DNA from 3 places in the Kluyvera intermedia genome. Region 1 is predicted to be linked to each of the others. Evidence: riboswitches for the same ligand, from Rfam matches in the RefSeq annotation. Region 1 holds a riboswitch; each other region holds the start of a gene.
What was found. Region 1 has a riboswitch for thiamine pyrophosphate ahead of thiM (hydroxyethylthiazole kinase). Riboswitches for the same ligand answer to the same signal wherever they lie in the genome.

Region 1 (4,466 bases):
CTCCGGAAGACGGTTGTTGCGCACGTATTCGGTGAACGCACTATGGCGACGCTGGGGCGTCTTATGAGCCTGCTGTCACCCTTTGACGTGGTGATATGGATGACGGATGGCTGGCCGCTGTATGAATCCCGCCTGAAGGGAAAGCTGCACATAATCAGCAAGCGATATACGCAGCGAATTGAGCGGCATAACCTGAATCTGAGGCAGCACCTGGCACGGCTGGGACGGAAGTCGCTGTCGTTCTCAAAATCGGTGGAGCTGCATGACAAAGTCATCGGGCATTATCTGAACATAAAACACTATCAATAAGTTGGAGTCATTACCGACAAATCATTATTATTAACGGTTGCAGTGTTGTTGTGCATGTTTGGTGAAGTACCCACAACAGAGCCTACAGAACTCGCAACTTTAGAGGATAAATCAGAGCGGCTAACGGTAGTACTGTTTGCTGGCGGAGATTGATTATTCTTCGCATCGGTATATGCACGACCAAACGCATAATTAGATGCGGTTGGCGAAGTTAAACCACCGTAAGTATAACCGGCGTGAGCAGAGATAGAAGCCGTCATCACAATGACAGCGATAATTGAGCATTTCATATTTTTTCTCTCGTAATGAATATTAAAAATCTGGATAAATTATTTTTTGAAACCTAAGTATTAGGACGCTAAGTTTTATTTGTGTAACGATGAAATAGTGATCTTTAAGTCAGTCAATGATGGTCACTTTCCGAATTGATATTTTTTATTTTTATGAATTAACTGTCATTTCGGGACAACTTGATGATATTGATCCAAATCACAAATAGCAATAAATGTTAAAGTGGCTAAAAGTTGATATTTGCCATTAATTTTATTATTTACAATGAGATAGTGGTTGTTACTCATGAAGTGGTATATGAAATGCATCTTATGAAAATAGGGCTTATTGTTTCGAGTGAAAGAACTTTCTTTATAGGGTGAAAGCCAATATTGGATATGTTACGCAGCTGTTGTTGAAAATATATAAAATGATCTAAAACAGCGATGTTGTCAGTATTTCGAGAATGGCTGATATTTTTTAACAACGGTGAAACTAAATTTTAAAGAAAGCAAGAAGGGGAGATAAAGCTAACCACTTTCATCTGGTTTTTGTCAGAAAATAATTAACGTTAATTTTAGCGGAATGAATAATAAATAATTCAGATAAATCAGTATAAAGAACATATAACAGATGAGATTGTGAAAGGTATTGAGGTCATCCATGACGTGATTAGCCTTTATCTGTCGCGACACACGCTATGATAAATTGAAAATTCTTGCACCGTGCCCATAGCCCCGGTTACACTAACTATCAACAAATTGTTCTAATTTAACTATTTGTTTTTAAAGTGATTTGACTCGGGGTGCCCTTCTTTGTGAAGGCTGAGAAATACCCGTACCACCTGATCTGGATAATGCCAGCGTAGGGAAGTCAGAGACCGACGGGTCTTGCTTCTTCGCGTTATGGCAGGAGCAAACCATGCAAGCCGACCTGCTAAGCCCCGCGCAGACAATGCGCACTGTACATCTCCTTCATCAACACGCCCCTCTTGTTCACTGTATGACTAACGACGTCGTACAAACCTTTACCGCAAATGTTCTGCTGGCGCTCGGCGCATCCCCTGCGATGGTGATTGATGCCAGTGAAGCCGCGCAGTTTTCTGCTATTGCCAGCGCGCTGTTAATTAACGTCGGTACGTTAACCCAGTCGCGTGCGCAGGCGATGCGGGCGGCGGTTGAGAGCGCTAATCGTGCCAATACGCCATGGACGCTTGATCCGGTCGCGGTAGGGGCATTGACTCTGCGCCACGAATTCTGTCTCGACCTGCTGAAACTTCACCCGGCGGCCATTCGCGGCAATGCCTCTGAGATTATGGCGCTGGCGGGCGTCAGTGCCGGTGGACGCGGGGTGGATACCACCGATACCGCTGCGGAAGCCCTTCCAGCAGCACAGTCGCTGGCACGAGTGAGTGGGGCGATTGTGGCGGTGACCGGCGAGGTGGATTACATCACCGACGGGCAGCGGACGCTGGCGGTACAAGGTGGGGATCCGCTGATGACGCGTGTGGTGGGCACGGGCTGTGCATTGTCTGCCGTGGTCTCCGCGAGTTGTGCCTTACCGGGCGACCGTCTCGAAAAAGTCGCTGGAGCTTGCGCGCTGATGAAATTCGCCGGACAACAGGCCGCTCACGGTCGTGGGCCGGGGAGTTTTGTACCCGCTTTCCTTGATGCGCTGTACGCGATGAAAGGCGAGGTGAGCGCATGAAACGGATTAACGCATTGACCATCGCCGGAACCGATCCTAGCGGCGGCGCGGGCATTCAGGCTGACCTCAAAACCTTCTCCGCGCTGGGCGCCTATGGCTGCTCGGTAATCACCGCGCTAGTGGCGCAGAATACGCGAGGCGTGCAATCGGTCTATCGTATAGAACCCGATTTTGTTGCCGCCCAACTGGATTCCGTGTTTAGCGATGTTCGTATTGATACCACTAAAATCGGCATGCTGGCGGAGACGGATATTGTGGAGGCGGTTGCCGAAAGGCTCCAGCGTTATGGTATTCAGAATGTGGTTCTGGACACGGTAATGCTGGCGAAAAGTGGTGACCCGCTACTCTCCACATCGGCGGTAGAAACCTTGCGGCAACACCTGTTGCCACGCGTGTCGTTGATTACGCCAAATCTGCCGGAAGCCGCAGCGTTGCTGGATGCGCCTCATGCCTGTAATGAACGCGAAATGCTCGAACAGGGGCGAGCGCTGCGGGCGCTGGGCTGTGAAGCGGTGCTGATGAAGGGCGGACATCTCGACGATGCCGAAAGCCCGGACTGGCTGTTTACCGCGGAGGGTGAAATACGCTTTACCGCGCCGCGGGTAGTCACTAAAAATACCCACGGTACAGGCTGCACGCTATCGGCGGCGCTGGCAGCATTAAGGCCACGGCATAACAGCTGGCAAGAGACGGTCCCACTCGCTAAAGCCTGGCTCTCGCGGGCATTGGCGCAGGCTGATTCGCTGGAAGTCGGCGAAGGTATCGGCCCGGTGCACCACTTCCATGAATGGTGGTAACTGGCACGGACACGTGCCAGTGGGCTGTGCTTAAAATCAGCCAAAAGTTGGACATTCCTTGCCCCCGGTACCAAGCTTAACCTGCTCAAAAAATTGAGCAGGATATCCAGCCGACATGATGTCGGCGCTTACGGGAGCATCACTATGACTGATATTGCGCAGTTGCTTGGCAAAGACGCCGACAGCCTTTTACAGCATCGTTGTATGACCATTCCGGCCGACCAACTCTATTTGCCCGGCCATGATTACGTTGACAGGGTAATGGTGGACAACAACCGTCCGCCTGCCGTGCTACGAAACATGCAGACCCTTTATAATCACGGGCGTTTGGGCGGCACCGGCTACTTGTCTATTTTACCGGTGGACCAGGGCGTTGAGCATTCCGCTGGGGCCTCGTTTGCGGCAAACCCACTCTATTTTGATCCAAAGAACATTGTCGAACTGGCGATTGAGGCGGGCTGTAACTGTGTTGCCTCTACCTATGGCGTACTGGCCTCCGTTTCCCGCCGTTACGCGCACCGCATTCCGTTCCTCGTTAAACTTAACCACAACGAAACCCTAAGCTACCCGACACAATACGACCAGACGCTGTACGCCAGCGTCGAGCAGGCATTCAATATGGGTGCGGTCGCCGTGGGTGCCACTATCTATTTCGGCTCGGAAGAGTCGCGACGTCAGATTGAAGAGATTTCTGCCGCCTTTGAGCGTGCGCACGAATTAGGTCTGGTCACCGTACTGTGGGCCTATCTGCGTAACCCGGCGTTTAAGAAAGACGGCGTGGATTACCATGTTTCTGCCGATTTGACCGGACAGGCTAACCATCTGGCGGCGACCATCGGTGCCGATATCGTGAAGCAGAAAATGGCGGAAAATAACGGTGGCTATAAGGCGGTTAACTTTGGCTATACCGATGACCGCGTGTACACCAAACTGACCACCGATAACCCGATTGACCTGGTGCGTTACCAGCTGGCGAATTGCTACATGGGGCGCGCAGGGCTGATTAACTCCGGCGGCGCGGCAGGTGGTGAAACCGATCTGGCCGATGCGGTGCGCACTGCGGTAATCAACAAACGTGCGGGCGGGATGGGGCTGATTCTTGGCCGCAAAGCGTTTAAAAAATCGATGGCCGACGGCGTTGAACTGATTAATGCCGTTCAAGACGTCTATCTCGATACCAAAATCACCTTCGCATAATTTTTAGCCTCCTTTCCCGTCCGGGAAGGGGGGCCGATCCTCCTCACACTTCATCCCCCTTTTGTGAAAACCATCACGCCTTGTTGTGCGCATGCACAAAAAACAGACCAGTCTTAGCGGAGTTTGTCCGTGGAAGCGATGCTATTTTGTGCTTAGATTAGTCATGAAACGCCTTTTCAATTCCCT
Region 2 (4,466 bases), 2.2 Mb from region 1:
AATCGAGGCCAGCAGTACGCCGCAGGTAATCAGCGTTAAATAATGCCGATTAAAAGCGAACAGCAGCGCGTTACCCACCGCCATCAGACAACAGAACATAATCAGTTTACGACGATCGCCCCGGCTATCGGATCGCTTTGCCAACCCAAGACTGACGACGATCCCGGCTACCGCGTTGACGGTATAAAACAGGCCAACCCAGAACGGCTGTACGCCCACTTCCCGGCTGAGATACAGGCTTAACGTTGGTGCCTGTAGCGCCCCCGCGATCCCCATCATAAACGCCACCATCATAAAGGCAGCATAAACACCGTTGAGACGTCGTCCCATCGTCATTAACCAGAGCATGTGAAATCCTTTGTGCACGCGAGAGAATAAAAAAAGCCAGCAGATGATACCTGCTGGCAAATACTCAGTCACACATGATTAGGCGAATTAATGTTCAGAGGTCGGTTTCGTAACTTCCCACTGCATCAGATAGTTCAGCATTTCAAGCCGTTGTGCCGTTGCCAGGCGGGCCAGCCAGGAAACATGTTTGGTGGCAGAGAAATATCGCTGATAGAACTGATACATGGTGACCTCCTCGCTTCATCGAAAGCAATTATTGGCTTAATATAGGGATTAATAAATTGCTGAGTTTTTATCAGGAGTTCCCCTTTTATGTCCTCAGGTCGATTGCAACAACAGTTCATCCGCTTATGGCAGTGCTGCGAAGGAAAATCGCAGGAAACCACGCTAAATACTCTGGCCGAATTACTGAGCTGTTCACGCCGCCATATGAGGACGCTATTGAATACTATGGAAGCGCGCGGCTGGCTGACCTGGGAGGCGGAGGTCGGGCGCGGCAAGCGTTCAAAGCTTACCTTCCTCTACACCGGGCTGGCGTTGCAGCAGCAACGTGCGGAGGATCTGCTGGAGCAAGACCGGATCGATCAACTGGTTCAACTGGTCGGCGATAAAGCCGCGGTACGCCAGATGCTGGTTTCGCATTTAGGCCGCAGTTTCCGCCAGGGTCGGCATATTTTGCGCGTGCTTTACTACCGTCCGATGCACAATTTACTGCCAGGAACCGCCCTGCGGCGTTCTGAAACCCACATCGCGCGGCAAATTTTTAGCGCATTAACCCGAATCAACGAGGTAAATGGGGAACTGGAAGCCGATATTGCGCACCATTGGCAGGCAATTTCCCCATTACACTGGCGTTTTTACCTCCGCCCCGGCATTCATTTCCATCACGGCCGTGAATTGGAGATGGAGGACGTCATCGCGTCACTGCACCGCAGCATGACGCTTCCGCTGTATTCGAATATTTCGCGTATCGACTCCCCTACCGCCTGGACACTGGATGTCCACCTTACGGAACCCGATCGCTGGCTGCCGCTGTTATTAGGTCAGGTCTCAGCGATGATCCTGCCGCGCGAGTGGCAGTCACTGCCCAACTTCTCACGCATGCCGGTTGGCACCGGCCCGTACTCGGTCGCCCGTAACAATCAAAACCAGCTTAAGATCCTCGCCTTTGATGATTACTTCGGTTTCCGGGCGCTTATCGATGAGGTTAACGTCTGGGTCTTGCCGGAAATCAGCGAGGAGCCCAATGGCGGGCTGACGCTACAGGGTACCACCGAGAGCGAAAAGGCGGTCGAAAGCCGCCTTGAGGAGGGATGCTATTATTTACTGTTCGACGCCCGCAGCCCACTCGGCAACAACCCGGCAGTACGCCAGTGGCTGAGCCATATTTTTCATCCGAACAATCTTCTATACCACGCAGGCGAACAACACCAAAGCCACTGGTTCCCGGCCTATGGTCTGCTGCCGCGTTGGCACCACGCCCGCAGCCGCGCCTGTGAAAAACCGGCCGGGCTGGAATCGGTGACGCTGACCTATTATCGCGAACACATTGAACACCGAACGATTGGCCTCATTATGGAAGCCCTGCTGGCGGAGCATCAGGTCAAACTGAATATTCAGGAAGTGGAGTATGAGGAATGGCACCAGGGCGAGGTGGTCAGCGATATCTGGCTCAACAGCGCCAACTTTACGCTGCCGCTGGATTTCTCGTTATTTGCCTTTCTGTATGAAGTACCGCTTATCCGCAACTGTATTCCCATCGACTGGGAGCAGGACGCCCAGCGCTGGCGCGCCAATGCGCTCCCGCAGGCCGACTGGTGCCAACAACTTATGGAGAATCAGTCCGTTGTGCCGCTCATTCACCATTGGCTGATGTTACAGGGGCAACGCAGTATGCGCGGCGTGCGAATGAACACGTTAGGCTGGTTTGACTTTAAATCAGCCTGGTTTGCGCCACCGGATCCATAAGGCTTTTGATTTATTCACGTTATCATTACAATGTGGCGTTCTCAACGGGGTGCTAAACACAAACGCGTGTATTGGCTGAGAAAGACCCGTCGAACCTGATCCGGATAATCCCGGCGAAGGGATTTGGGGCTCACTCAAAATCCTTTGCCACCATGAATAAAGGTGCAAAGTGCTCAAAAAATTACTCCCACTGCTGGCCCTCATTGCCGTGCCAGCCTTCGCTAAACCCGTTCTCACGGTCTACACCTACGATTCCTTCGCCGCCGACTGGGGCCCTGGACCTGCGGTCAAAAAAGCGTTTGAGGTCGACTGTCACTGCGAGCTGAAATTCGTCGCGCTGGAAGATGGCGTATCGCTGCTTAACCGTCTACGTATGGAAGGCAAAAATAGCAAAGCCGACGTAGTATTGGGGCTGGATAACAATCTGCTTCAGGCTGCGACTGAGACTAAACTGTTCGCCAAAAGCAACGTTCCGGCAAGCGCCGTCAACGTGCCGGGCGGCTGGAACAACGACACCTTCGTGCCGTTCGACTACGGCTACTTCGCTTTCGTCTACGACAAAAACAAACTGAAAAACCCGCCAAAAAACCTGAAAGAACTGGTCGAAAGCGATCAGAAATGGCGGGTGATTTACCAAGATCCTCGCACCAGTACGCCGGGCTTAGGCCTGCTGCTGTGGATGCAGAAAGTCTATGGCGATAAAGCACCGGAAGCGTGGCAGAAACTGGCGGCGAAAACCGTTACCGTCACCAAGGGCTGGAGTGAAGCCTACGGTCTGTTCCTGAAAGGGGAAAGCGACCTGGTACTGAGCTACACCACCTCACCGGCGTATCACATCATCGAAGAGAAGAAAGATAACTACGCGGCGGCAGCCTTTAGCGAAGGTCATTACCTGCAGGTGGAAGTGGCAGCGAAAACCGCCGCCAGTAAACAGCCCAAACTGGCGGATCAATTCCTGAGCTTTATGGTTTCCCCAGCATTCCAGAATGCGGTGCCAACCGGTAACTGGATGTACCCCGTGACTCAGGTTGCGTTACCGGAGGGCTTTAACAACCTGGTGAAACCACAAACTGCACTGCAATTTACGCCGCAACAGGTCGCAACCGATCGTCAAAACTGGATTAACGCATGGCTCCGCGCCGCCAGCCGCTAACTCCTCACTGGCTCTTTCCGGGGCTTGCAGCCACCACGCTGATGGTGGCCGTCGCCCTGGCGGCATTTTTGTCGTTATGGCTAAACGCACCAGAAACCTCATGGTCGACGCTGCTTGCCGACAGCTATCTGTGGCACGTGGTGCGATTCTCCTTCTGGCAGGCGTTCCTTTCGGCGCTGCTGTCCGTCATTCCTGCCATTTTCCTTGCCCGCGCGCTCTACCGCCGACGCTTCCCCGGCCGCCAGCTGTTACTGCGGCTGTGTGCCATGACGCTTATTTTACCGGTGCTGGTCGCCGTATTCGGTATTCTGAGCGTTTACGGTCGTCAGGGCTGGCTGGCTCAGCTTTGTACCTGGCTCGGCTGGCAGTGGAATTTCTCACCCTACGGCCTGCAAGGCATCCTGCTGGCGCATGTGTTCTTTAATATGCCGATGGCAACCCGCCTGTTGCTGCAAGCGCTGGAGCAAATTCCCGGTGAGCAGCGCCAAATTGCGGCTCAGCTTGGCATGCGCGGCTACCCGTTTTTCCGCCTGGTAGAGTGGCCATGGCTGCGGCGTCAAATTTTACCCATCGCCACGCTTATCTTTATGCTCTGTTTCGCCAGCTTCGCCACCGTGCTATCACTGGGCGGCGGGCCGTCGGCCACCACCATCGAGCTGGCTATCTACCAGGCGCTGAACTTTGATTACGACCCCGCGCGGGCAGCGATGCTGGCGATCATTCAAATGGCCTGCTGTCTGTCGCTGGTGTTATTAAGCCAGCGCCTGAGCCGAGCGATTGCGATTGGCAACACGCAGGTTCACGGCTGGCGTGACCCTGACGATCGCTGGCACAGCCGAATCGCCGACATGCTACTGATTTTGCTGACGTTGTTATTACTGCTGCCGCCGCTGCTGGCGGTGATTTTCGACGGCATCAACCCCACGATGTTCCAGGTGCTGGAGCAACCCATTTTATGGCAGGCGCTGACGACATCCCTGCGCATTGCCCTCGCCGC
Region 3 (4,466 bases), 2.0 Mb from region 1:
TTCAGTTCGGTCATTTTACATTCCTTTAGCGTTGATGCGCCCAGTGTAACATGTCACTCATACTCGGCCCGACACATTGCCACGGTATCTTCTATCAGACGGCGTGCCACAGTACCCGGTGGCGGAAGCAGCGGTAAATCGTCATAGCGATACCAGTTTGCCGTCAACAGTTCTTTCGGGTCGATAACAATCTCACCGCTATCGTATTCCGCCATATAGGCAGTCATCAGCGATTGTGGGAACGGCCATGGCTGTGAAGTGACGTAGCGTAGGTTCTTCACCTTGATACCACTCTCTTCCATGACCTCACGCGCCACAGCCTGTTCCAGCGTTTCACCCACTTCGACAAAACCTGCCAGCACGGTATGTACACCGTTACGGTGGCGAACATGCTGAGCCAGCAAAATAGAATCATCACGCCGAATCGCAACAATAATGCACGGCGCAATTTGCGGATAGTAGCGTTCGCGGCAGTGGCTACAGAGCATCGCCCATTCGGTTTTGCTCGGATGCATGGTGTGACCGCAGTAACCGCAGAATTTGTGTGAGCGGTAAAACTCTGTCAGTTGTACGCCACGCCCAGCAAGCTGGAACAGCCCCACATCCTGATCGAGCACTTGCCGTACCGATCCCATATCGTGACGACGGTGTTGCTGTACTAGCCAGACCGGCAGGCCTTCCCATTCACCAATTTGCTGTGCGGGTAGCCCCACAAGATCGAAATTTACCGCTTCGCCGCAGGGCAATTCCCCACCGGGCAGCCATAATTTTTGTTCGTGGCTGACGATCCACCAACCGCGATCCCATTTTTCAATTATACGATCCATATCTCTTGCGCAACCTTTGCTTCACAGGCATGTTGTTAACATTATTATTACATAACGACGTGAGCAGATTTTAACCTTACCGATGCGGGGTCAACCTATGTTAAACCAGTTAGAAAGTCTAAAAGAGCGTATTCATGGACACCACAAACTGGTCGACCGCTGGCTGAATATTCGTAAGCACCTGCTCGTGGCGTACTACGATTTGGTTGGCCTTAAGCCTGGCAAAGAATCGTTTATGCGGCTAAATGAAAAAGCGCTCGATAACTTTTGCCAGCGACTGGTCGACTACCTGTCTGCCGGTCATTTCAGTATTTATGAACGCATTATCCATAAAATGGAAGGCGAGAGTCCGCTTTTAAACGCCACCAAAATCTGGCCGCAGCTAGATGCTAATACCCAACAGATTATGGATTTCTATGATTCGACGCTGGAAAACGCCATCGACCAGGATAACGTGAATGAATTTCAGCAGGCGCTTTCTGATATCGGTGAAGCGCTTGAGGCACGTTTCCGGCTGGAAGATCAGCTGATCATGCTGGCCTTTAAGACGCTTAACGAAGGCGAATTCAAACGCCCGGCTTGAGATTTGCTGTATTAACGCGTAGTTTACAATCATTACCTCTGGTTATCAGAGGTTGCTTCTTGTCGGAGTGCCCAGTGCGCAAGCACGGGCTGAGACCGTTAATTCGGGATCCGCGGAACCTGATCAGGTTAAGACCTGCGAAGGGAACAAGAGTTAATCTTCAGTTGCATCGCCCATGGGCGATCTTCCCTCTTGCTTCATCCGTCGTCTGACAAGCCATCTCCTTACTTTTTCTGGAATGAGCTATGTCTGTCACAACTAAACCATCCCGCCGCGAACAGCGCGCCCAAGCCCAACACTTTATCGACACCCTGGAAGGGACCGCCTTTCCTAACTCAAAACGTATTTATATCACCGGCTCACAGCCGGATATCCGTATTCCGATGCGCGAAATCCAACTCAGCCCAACGCTCATTGGCGGCAGCAAAGATACCCCACAGTTCGAAGAGAACGAAGCCGTGCCGGTTTATGACACCTCTGGCCCGTATGGCGATCCTGATGTGGCGATTAACGTCCAGCAGGGTCTGGCAAAACTGCGCCAGCCATGGATTACCGCGCGTAACGATAGTGAAGAGTTAGATGACCGTAGCTCGGCCTACACCAAAGAGCGTCTGGCCGATGATGGCCTTGATGAACTGCGTTTTACCGGGTTACTCACGCCAAAACGTGCCAAATCTGGACACTGCGTCACCCAATTGCACTATGCCCGCCAGGGAATTGTCACCCCAGAGATGGAGTTTATCGCCGTACGCGAAAACATGGGTCGTGAGCGTATTCGCAGCGAAGTGTTACGCCACCAGCATCCGGGGATGAGCTTTGGCGCCAGCCTGCCGGAAAATATCACGCCAGAATTCGTGCGTGATGAAGTCGCCGCCGGACGCGCCATCATCCCCGCCAACATCAACCACCCGGAATCGGAACCGATGATCATCGGACGTAACTTCCTGGTGAAGGTCAACGCCAACATCGGCAACTCCGCAGTCACCTCCTCCATCGAAGAAGAAGTGGAAAAACTGGTGTGGTCCACCCGCTGGGGCGCGGATACGGTGATGGATCTGTCCACCGGTCGCTATATTCACGAAACCCGCGAATGGATCCTGCGAAACAGCCCGGTGCCGATCGGTACCGTACCGATCTACCAGGCGCTGGAGAAGGTCAACGGGATCGCCGAAGATCTCACCTGGGAAGCGTTCCGCGACACGCTGCTGGAGCAGGCCGAGCAGGGCGTCGACTATTTTACTATCCACGCGGGTGTGCTGCTGCGCTATGTGCCGATGACCGCTAAACGCCTGACCGGAATTGTCTCGCGCGGCGGTTCCATCATGGCGAAATGGTGCCTCTCCCATCACAAAGAAAACTTCTTGTTCGAGCACTTCCGCGAAATCTGTGAAATCTGTGCCGCCTATGACGTTTCCCTATCATTGGGCGACGGCCTGCGTCCAGGCTCTATTCAGGATGCCAACGATGAAGCCCAGTTCTCTGAGCTGCATACGCTGGGCGATCTGACCAAAATTGCCTGGGAATATGACGTGCAGGTGATGATTGAAGGCCCGGGCCACGTGCCGATGCAGATGATTAAGCGCAACATGACCGAAGAGCTGGAGCACTGCCACGAAGCGCCGTTCTACACCTTAGGGCCGTTGACCACCGATATTGCGCCGGGTTATGACCACTTCACCTCCGGCATTGGTGCGGCGATGATTGGCTGGTTCGGATGCGCGATGCTGTGCTACGTGACGCCAAAAGAGCACCTCGGCCTGCCGAACAAAGAAGATGTGAAACAGGGGCTGATTACCTACAAGATCGCCGCGCACGCCGCCGATTTAGCCAAAGGCCATCCGGGCGCGCAGATCCGCGACAACGCCATGTCAAAAGCGCGCTTTGAATTCCGCTGGGAAGACCAGTTTAACCTGGCACTCGACCCATTCACCGCCCGCGCTTATCACGATGAAACTCTGCCGCAAGAGTCCGGTAAAGTTGCCCACTTCTGCTCAATGTGTGGGCCAAAATTCTGCTCGATGAAAATCAGCCAGGAAGTGCGCGACTACGCTGCCGCACAAACCATTGAAGTGGGGATGGCGGATATGTCGGAGAACTTCCGCGCCAAAGGCGGTGAAATCTACCTGAAAAAGGAGGAAGCCTGATGTATCAGCCTGAATTCCCAACGGTACCTTTTCGCTTAGGGTTATATCCGGTCGTTGACAGCGTGCTGTGGATTGAACGCCTGCTGTCGGTGGGCGTGCGCACGATTCAGCTACGCATCAAAGATATGCGTGATGAGGATGTTGAAGCCGACGTGATTGCCGCCATTGAACTGGGGCGTCGCTATGACGCCCGCCTGTTTATCAATGACTACTGGCAACTGGCGATTAAGCATAGCGCTTACGGCGTACATCTTGGTCAGGAAGACCTTGAAACCACCGACCTGAAGGCCATTCAGGCGGCTGGATTACGCCTTGGGGTTTCCACCCACGATGATATGGAGATCGATGTCGCACTCACCGCTCGCCCCTCTTATATCGCCCTGGGGCACGTCTTCCCGACACAAACCAAGCAGATGCCTTCATCACCCCAGGGGCTGACGCAACTGGCAAGCCATATTGAACGACTCGCCGACTACCCTACCGTCGCTATTGGCGGCATCAGCCTTGCGCGGGCACCGGCTGTGCTGGCGACCGGCGTGGGCAGCATTGCGGTGGTCAGCGCCATCACGCAGGCCGCTGACTGGCGCGATGCCACATCACAACTGCTAACTATCGCGGGAGCGGGCGATGAATGATCGTGATTTTATGCGCTACAGTCGCCAGATTTTACTGGGTGATATCGCGATAGAAGGACAGCAAAAGTTGCTTGGCAGCCACGTGCTGATTGTCGGTTTGGGTGGATTAGGATCCCCAGCCGCGCTGTATCTGGCAGGCGCCGGGGTGGGCACGTTAACACTCGCCGACGATGACGATGTGCATCTGAGTAACCTACAGCGGCAAATCCTTTTCACGACCGATGACGTCGCCCGACCGAAATCTCAGGTCACCCGGCAGCGGCTATCCCGGCTTAAC

Region 2: another riboswitch for thiamine pyrophosphate. It lies ahead of thiB (thiamine ABC transporter substrate binding subunit); the one in region 1 lies ahead of thiM (hydroxyethylthiazole kinase).
Region 3: another riboswitch for thiamine pyrophosphate. It lies ahead of thiC (phosphomethylpyrimidine synthase ThiC); the one in region 1 lies ahead of thiM (hydroxyethylthiazole kinase).

Annotation. Positions count from the first base shown of each region.
Region 1 covers NZ_CP139986.1:1,739,266-1,743,731, forward strand. The annotation lists one part of gene U0026_RS08305 (IS1-like element IS1B family transposase) at 1-309, shown strand, start outside; gene U0026_RS08310 (hypothetical protein) at 303-599, opposite strand; TPP riboswitch at 1,371-1,467, shown strand; gene thiM (hydroxyethylthiazole kinase) at 1,501-2,286, shown strand; gene thiD (bifunctional hydroxymethylpyrimidine kinase/phosphomethylpyrimidine kinase) at 2,283-3,083, shown strand; gene fbaB (class I fructose-bisphosphate aldolase) at 3,228-4,280, shown strand.
Region 2 covers NZ_CP139986.1:3,931,870-3,936,335, forward strand. The annotation lists gene U0026_RS18980 (sugar efflux transporter) at 1-348, opposite strand, end outside; gene sgrT (glucose uptake inhibitor SgrT) at 436-573, opposite strand; gene sgrR (HTH-type transcriptional regulator SgrR) at 661-2,316, shown strand; TPP riboswitch at 2,352-2,456, shown strand; gene thiB (thiamine ABC transporter substrate binding subunit) at 2,486-3,469, shown strand; gene thiP (thiamine/thiamine pyrophosphate ABC transporter permease ThiP) at 3,445-4,466, shown strand, end outside.
Region 3 covers NZ_CP139986.1:4,446,550-4,451,015, forward strand. The annotation lists gene hemE (uroporphyrinogen decarboxylase) at 1-14, opposite strand, end outside; gene nudC (NAD(+) diphosphatase) at 54-827, opposite strand; gene U0026_RS21385 (Rsd/AlgQ family anti-sigma factor) at 925-1,410, shown strand; TPP riboswitch at 1,464-1,573, shown strand; gene thiC (phosphomethylpyrimidine synthase ThiC) at 1,656-3,554, shown strand; gene thiE (thiamine phosphate synthase) at 3,554-4,189, shown strand; gene U0026_RS21400 (HesA/MoeB/ThiF family protein) at 4,182-4,466, shown strand, end outside.